Regions from separate parts of the Candidatus Pelagibacter sp. HIMB1715 genome, predicted to be linked through region 1. Evidence: riboswitches for the same ligand, from Rfam matches in the RefSeq annotation. Region 1 holds a riboswitch; the other holds the start of a gene.
What was found. Region 1 has a riboswitch for S-adenosylmethionine ahead of ACTTAY_RS06785 (O-acetylhomoserine aminocarboxypropyltransferase/cysteine synthase family protein). Riboswitches for the same ligand answer to the same signal wherever they lie in the genome.
Positions count from the first base shown of each region.

Region 2: another riboswitch for S-adenosylmethionine. It lies ahead of ACTTAY_RS02820 (homocysteine S-methyltransferase family protein); the one in region 1 lies ahead of ACTTAY_RS06785 (O-acetylhomoserine aminocarboxypropyltransferase/cysteine synthase family protein).

Region 1 covers NZ_JBNAJY010000031.1:3,629-7,044, forward strand. Annotated here, with positions in the region: gene argC (N-acetyl-gamma-glutamyl-phosphate reductase) at 1-656, opposite strand, end outside; gene rpsI (30S ribosomal protein S9) at 690-1,127, opposite strand; gene rplM (50S ribosomal protein L13) at 1,129-1,587, opposite strand; SAM riboswitch class V at 1,729-1,795, shown strand; gene ACTTAY_RS06785 (O-acetylhomoserine aminocarboxypropyltransferase/cysteine synthase family protein) at 1,798-3,126, shown strand; gene ACTTAY_RS06790 (COX15/CtaA family protein) at 3,154-3,416, opposite strand, start outside.
Region 2 covers NZ_JBNAJY010000005.1:59,369-62,784, forward strand. Annotated here, with positions in the region: gene ACTTAY_RS02800 (YqaA family protein) at 1-168, shown strand, start outside; gene ACTTAY_RS02805 (molybdenum cofactor synthesis domain-containing protein) at 149-649, opposite strand; gene ACTTAY_RS02810 (sulfite exporter TauE/SafE family protein) at 665-1,411, shown strand; gene ACTTAY_RS02815 (putative 2OG-Fe(II) oxygenase) at 1,448-2,038, shown strand; SAM riboswitch class V at 2,130-2,192, shown strand; gene ACTTAY_RS02820 (homocysteine S-methyltransferase family protein) at 2,200-3,105, shown strand; gene ACTTAY_RS02825 (DMT family transporter) at 3,098-3,416, opposite strand, start outside.

The DNA of each region.
Region 1 (3,416 bases):
AAAAATTGATGAATTTCAGAATTATGTCTATGAAAACCAACACCATAAGCACTTAAAGACTCGTATAAATTCTTATCTTTATATTTTTTATGAACTCCTCTACCGGCACCAGAATATCCAGATTTTGAATCAATAATTATATTGTCTAATTTAACTAATTTTTTTTTAATTAACGGAACAAGAGGTAATAATATTGATGTTGGATAACATCCTGGACATGAAATTATATTGTGATTTTTTAATTCATCACGATTTATTTCGGGTAAACAATAAATGCTTTTCTTCTGTAATTTTGGAGCTCGATGTTTTTGTTTGTACCATCTTAAATAATCATTAGCTTTTTTTAATCTAAAATCTGCTGCTAAATCAATTAAAGTAACATTATCATTAAGTTTTTTTGCTATATCTTGAGCTTCACCATTTGGTAGAGCTGTAAAGACAACATCAATACCGTTTAACAATTTAGGATTAAATTTTACGATTTTAGGTAATTTTTTTTTTGACAAAGATTTATCATAATAAGAAATATTTTTTCCAACAGACGAATTTCCACATAGATATTTAATATTAATATATTTGTGATTAATTAATAACTTGATTAATTGAACACCAATATATCCTGTAGATCCGGCAACTAATGCATTAAGCTTAGGCATTTTTTATTATAGCAGTTTAAATTGTAAAAAAAATTATCTTTTAGAAAACTGGAAGCTTCTTCTAGCTTTTCTTCTACCAGGTTTTTTTCTCTCAACAGCTCTAGAGTCTCTGGTTGTGAGCTTTTCAGTTTTCAATGTTGTTTTTAAATTTTCATCAAAGAGAACCAAAGCTTTAGAAATACCATGAACCATTGCTCCAGCTTGACCTGTAGGTCCACCACCTTTTACGCTACATCTAACATCATAATCTGTAGCTTGATTTATAATTTCAAAAGGTCTTGTAATTTGCATTTTGTGAATTTCATCAGCAAAATATTCATTATATAATTTACCATTTACATAAATTTTACCAGAACCTTTTTTTAACCAAACTTTAGCTATTGAAGTTTTTCTTCTACCTGTCGCGTACTTACTATCTTTAAAATCTAACTTTAATTTTGGAGTTTTTGTATTTGATTGTACGTTTTCCATATTAATTTCTTGCTATGTTTTTATTGTTTAGTTTGTCTAATTCTATAACTTTTGGATTTTGTGCAGCATGAGGATGTTCACTTCCAGAATAAATTTTTAATTTTGTTAATTGTTTTCTCCCCAAAACACCACCTGGCAACATTCTTTTAACTGCTAGCTTTAAAGTTTCTCCAGGTTTTTTTTCATGAAGTTTTTCTGGTGTGGTAACTTTAATTCCACCAGGATGTCCTGTGTGTCTATAGTACTTTTTGTTTTGAAACTTCTTACCAGTAAATTTTGCTTGTTCGATATTTTTTACTACAACAAAATCTCCATCATCCATGTGAGGTGTATAAGTAGTCTTATTTTTACCTCTAATAATATTAGATACAACAGTCGCTAATCTTCCAACAACTGCATTTTTTGCGTCTATCTCGTACCAAGATGATGTAACTTGATCTTTTTTTGTGAATTTTGTCATTGTGCGAGGATTAATACTATTAAATTATTCAAAGTCAATTTTATATTTAGCTTGTAAAACATAACTAATATGCTATTTATCACTTGCCGATTTGATCCTATTGCGGGCGTAAAACTGCTAAAATGGAATTTTCATAAAATTATAATCGGTAGGCATTTGAACTGTATTGTGCGCCTAGCATAAAGCAAAAGCACTAAAAAAGGAGTAAAAATGAGTACAAAAAGAAATAATCCAGAAACTATTGCGATACATGGTGGAGACTACAGAAGTGATCCAGCTACAAATTCAGTAGCAGTTCCAATTTATAGAACAACCTCGTATAAATTTAATAACACTGAACATGCAGCTAATTTATTTGCGTTAAAAGAGTTTGGAAACATCTATACACGAATAATGAATCCAACTAACGATGTGTTGGAAAAGAGAATCGCTGCGCTTGAAGGTGGTCTTGCAAGTTTAACTGTAGCATCTGGACAAACCGCTTCTACTTTTGCAATATTAAACGTTGCTCAAGCTGGAGATAATATTGTTAGTTCAACAGATCTTTATGGCGGAACAGTTTCGTTGTTTACACACACTTTAAGTAAGCTTGGTATAGAAGTAAGGTATGCAGATCCGTCTGATCCAAAAAACTTTGAAAAAGCAATAGACGATAAAACTAGAGCTTTTTATGGAGAAACATTACCAAACCCATATTTAAGAGTTTTTCCAATTAAAGAAGTTTCAGATATTGGTAGAAAATATAACATTCCATTAATCTTAGATAACACTGCTGCCCCTGTAATTTGTAAACCAATTGAACATGGTGCTGCTGTGGTTGTTTATTCTTTAACAAAATATATAGCAGGTCATGGAACAGTAGTTGGAGGTGCACTAGTAGATGGTGGAAATTTTGATTGGACAGCAGATCCAAAAAGACAGCCACTATTTAATGAACCTGATGCAAGTTATGGAGGTGTTGTTTGGGGTAAAGCTGTGCCTGAATTAACAGGTGCAAATGTTGCTTTTGCAGTAAGAGCAAGAGTTACCTTGTTAAGAGATTTAGGATCAGCACTTTCTCCAGATAATGCATTTGGTGTTATACAAGGACTTGAAACAGTTGCTTTAAGAATGAAACAACACTGTGATAATGCTACAAAAGTTGTAGAGTACTTAAAAAATCATAAAGCTGTTGAGAGAGTAATTTATTCCACTGAACATAATGAAGAGATATCAAGTCGAGCAAAAAAATATCTGAAAAATGGTAATGGTGCTTTAGTTGGTATTGAATTAGCTGGTGGTATCGAAGCTGGTAAAAAGTTCATTGAGGCTTTAAAAATGTTTTATCACGTTGCAAATATAGGTGATGCTAGAAGTTTAGCAATACACCCAGCAACAACTACTCACAGTCAATTAAATGATGATGAATTAGCTGCTTCAGGTGTAACGCCAGGATATGTTAGACTTTGTATTGGTTTAGAACATATTGATGATATCATTGATGATTTAGATCAAGCTTTAAACAAATCATCAAAAGGTAATTTAAAAGCAGTTAGTTAATTTTATTTATATGTCTACAAATAGAAATTAAGTAATTTGTCTTTTATATTTTGAGATAAATATAAAATACAAAGTTGAAAGTATTATCAAAATAGAATTTATCTGGTGTAAAGATGCAAATAACATTTTTACTCCAGATAAAATAGTTATCACTCCAAGTAAAATTTGAAATGCCAAAGTCAAACCAATTAAAGTAATAGGTTTGTATAATTTTTTGTTTCCAGTATTAATTACTTTAAAGAGGATTAGGGCATAAATGACTATAATTAAGTATGCTAAATTTCTATGTA
Region 2 (3,416 bases), on a different contig from region 1:
TGGTTTATAAAGTATGGTAAATGGTCTTTGTTATTTGCGTGGGTACCAATTATTGGTGACCCTATTACTTTTATTGCTGGAACGATGAGAATTAAATTTTTAATTTTTTTATTACTTGTGAGTTTTGGAAAAATAATGAGATATTTTTTTATTTCTCTTTTAGTCTAGGAAACAATTCAACAAAATTACAAGGTTTATGATTAATATCTAATTGATGTTTAAGGATACCGTCCCAAGCATCTGTTACTCCACCTGAGGATCCTGGTAAGGCAAATATGTATTTACCATTTGATAGAACTGCACAAGCTCTAGATTGAATTGAAGACGTACCAACTGTTTTTAAACTAATAGTCCTAAAAACTTCGCCAAATCCTGGAATATGTTTATCTGCTATTTCATCAACAGCCTCGGGTGTAATATCTCTTCCAGTTAAACCTGTGCCACCAGTTGTAATGATAACATCAATATCTTTATGATTAGTCCAGTCTTTTAGAATTTTAACTATATCTGCTTTATTATCTTTACAAATTTTTCTGTCAATTAATTGATGATTGGCCTCTTTAATTTTTTCAACCAAGATCGCACCAGATTTATCGTTATCAATTGTTCTTGTATCTGTTACAGTTAGTAAAGCTATATTTACAATCATAAATAAATTTTTTTAATGATTATACTTACAATATTTTTTTTTATAACTGCAATATTATATTCAAGTATAGGATTTGGTGGTGGCTCTACTTATCTTGCTTTACTTTTAATTTGGGATCTCCCTTACTATATTTTTCCAATTTTAGCTTTGATTTGTAATATTATTGTAGTCTCTGGAAATTCTATAAATTTTTTAAAATCAAAGAATATTAATTTTAATTTACTTTACCCTTATTTAATTGGTTCTATACCTTTTGCTTTTATCGGAGCATCTATCTCAATTGACAAAAATTTATTTGAGATTCTACTTTTCTTCATTTTAATATTAGCTGGAGTTTTTTTACTTATTGAAAGTAAATCATTTAACAAAAAAGAAATTGTTGTTAAAAAAATACCCTTTATATTATCAATATTAATAGGATCGATAATTGGTTTTATATCTGGTTTGGTTGGAATTGGCGGTGGGATATTTTTAAGTCCTATACTATTTTTGATGAAAGCAGGATTTCCAAAGCATATAACAAGTTCTGCATCCTTGTTTATTTTAGTAAATTCAATTTTTGGTATAAGTGGACAATTAACAAAGGATATAGTCTTCAACGAATTTCTAAATTACTGGCCACTATTTATTGCTGTATTAATTGGAGGCCAAATTGGAAGTTTTTTAAATATAAAATTCCTATCTAACAAAATATTAGCTCTGATGACTTCATTCTTAGTAATTTTTGTTGCTATAAGGATGGGCATAACACTTATAGCATAAGTTGAATTAATTATTTTTTGATATATTTAATCTCTCATGAAAAATTTTAAACCATTTGGTCCTTCAATAGGAAAATCTAAAATTTCTAAAAAATTTTTAGAAAAAATTAACAAGGAAGTTGATACAAAAATCTTCTCAAAATTAAATGATTATAGTCCAAAACTAGCAAGTCAAATTAGAAAAGAAGTTCAAATTTCTAAAAGTTTTATAAAAAAAAATTTGGAAAAAGAATTAATAAAAAATATTAAAATTTTTCTAAACAAAGAAAATATTAAAAAAATTAAAGAAATTAAAATTTTAAACCTATGGGTCGTTAGCCAATACAAAAATGAGTATAATCCTATACATTATCATGAAGGAGACTTATCGGGTGTTGGTTATTTGAAAATTCCAAAACATATGACAAAAAATAAAAATGTTAAAAATAAAAAAATAAAAACCAATGGTACGATTGATTTTATTAATGGGCAAAAAGCTTTTCTTTCAAAAAGTATTTTTAATTTGATACCAAAAACAGGCGATCTTTTAATATTTCCCAATTACTTAATGCATACAGCCTACCCATTTAATATTGAGGAAGAAAGAAGATCATTTTCTTTCAATGCTAAAATTATTTTTAAAAAATAATTTACAAATTTTAATATTATTATATAAATCTACCAGCCGATTTGATCCTATTGCGGGCATAAACTGCTAAAATGGAAATTCCCAATAGATCTAATTAGCAAGGTAGTTGAACTATATTGTGCACCTGCATCTAGCTTAAGCACTAAAAAAGTGAGGGTAAAATGAATAAGGATTTTTTTAAAACAACAAAAATTTTAGATGGTGGAATGGGTCAAGAATTATTGGCCAGAGGTATGGAGCCCAAGGGAACTTTGTGGAGTGCAAATGCTTTAATTGAAGAAAAATACCACGACTTAATACTTAACATTCATAATGATTTTATTAAATCGGGAGCTGATGTAATTGTAACTACAACTTTTACAACGAGAAGAAAAAGATTGAGAGAAAATGGAATAGAAGATCAATTTAAATTCTTAAATCAAAAAGCCTGTGAAATTGCACAAAAAGCTAAATTAAATAATCCACATATTAAAATTGCAGGAGGACTCCCGCCTCAAGATTTGACATATGAAGAAGACAAGAGAAGTGAAAAAGAAATTACAAAAGATCATTTGGAATTAGCAGAAATACTAAACCCTTCAGTAGATTTTTTCTATTTTGATGTATGGAGCAGTATCAAAGAAATTAGATGTGGAATAGAAGCTATTAAAAAATTTAATAAACCATACTTGGTTGGGGTTCATATTTCTGAGGGAAACTCTTTACCAAGTGGAGAAAAAATTTCTGAAATTAATTCAATAATTACCGAAAATTGCCTAGGAGTAATTCTAGCATGTGTTTCGCCTGAAAGTTATGAGAATAATTTAGATGAAATTCAAAAACTTAAAGTTCCATTTGGTTTCAAATTAAACGGATTTGTCACAACTAAACCAAAAGGTGGTTATACTTCTCAATATAAAGAGAATGATGGATCTAACCCCAATAGTTTTTTAGGTCAAAGAAAAGATTTAGATCCTGAAAAAATATCAATTTTTGCAAAAAAATTTAGAGAAAATGGAGCAACTATTCTTGGAGGATGTTGTGAAACTAGGCCTTCACATATAGAGGCAATAAAAAACACTATTTAAATTTTGTACCTTTTCTTACAAAATAGATACCTGTAGCAACTGCTATCAATGAAATTATAACTTTAATAGTAACCAATTCTTTTAAAAAGATATAACTTAAAATAGTTCCAAATATTGGAATTAAATAAGATACTTGAGATTGAAAAATTAAACCATTGTTAATTAAAATTCTAAATCTCAATAACCAGGCAATTCCAGTAGATACCAAACCAAGATAAATAACTGAAATAGTAGAATCTAATCTTGGTACAGTTTTCCAAGGTTGTTCAATAAAACATACTAAAGGTAATAATATAATAGTAGCCCAAATC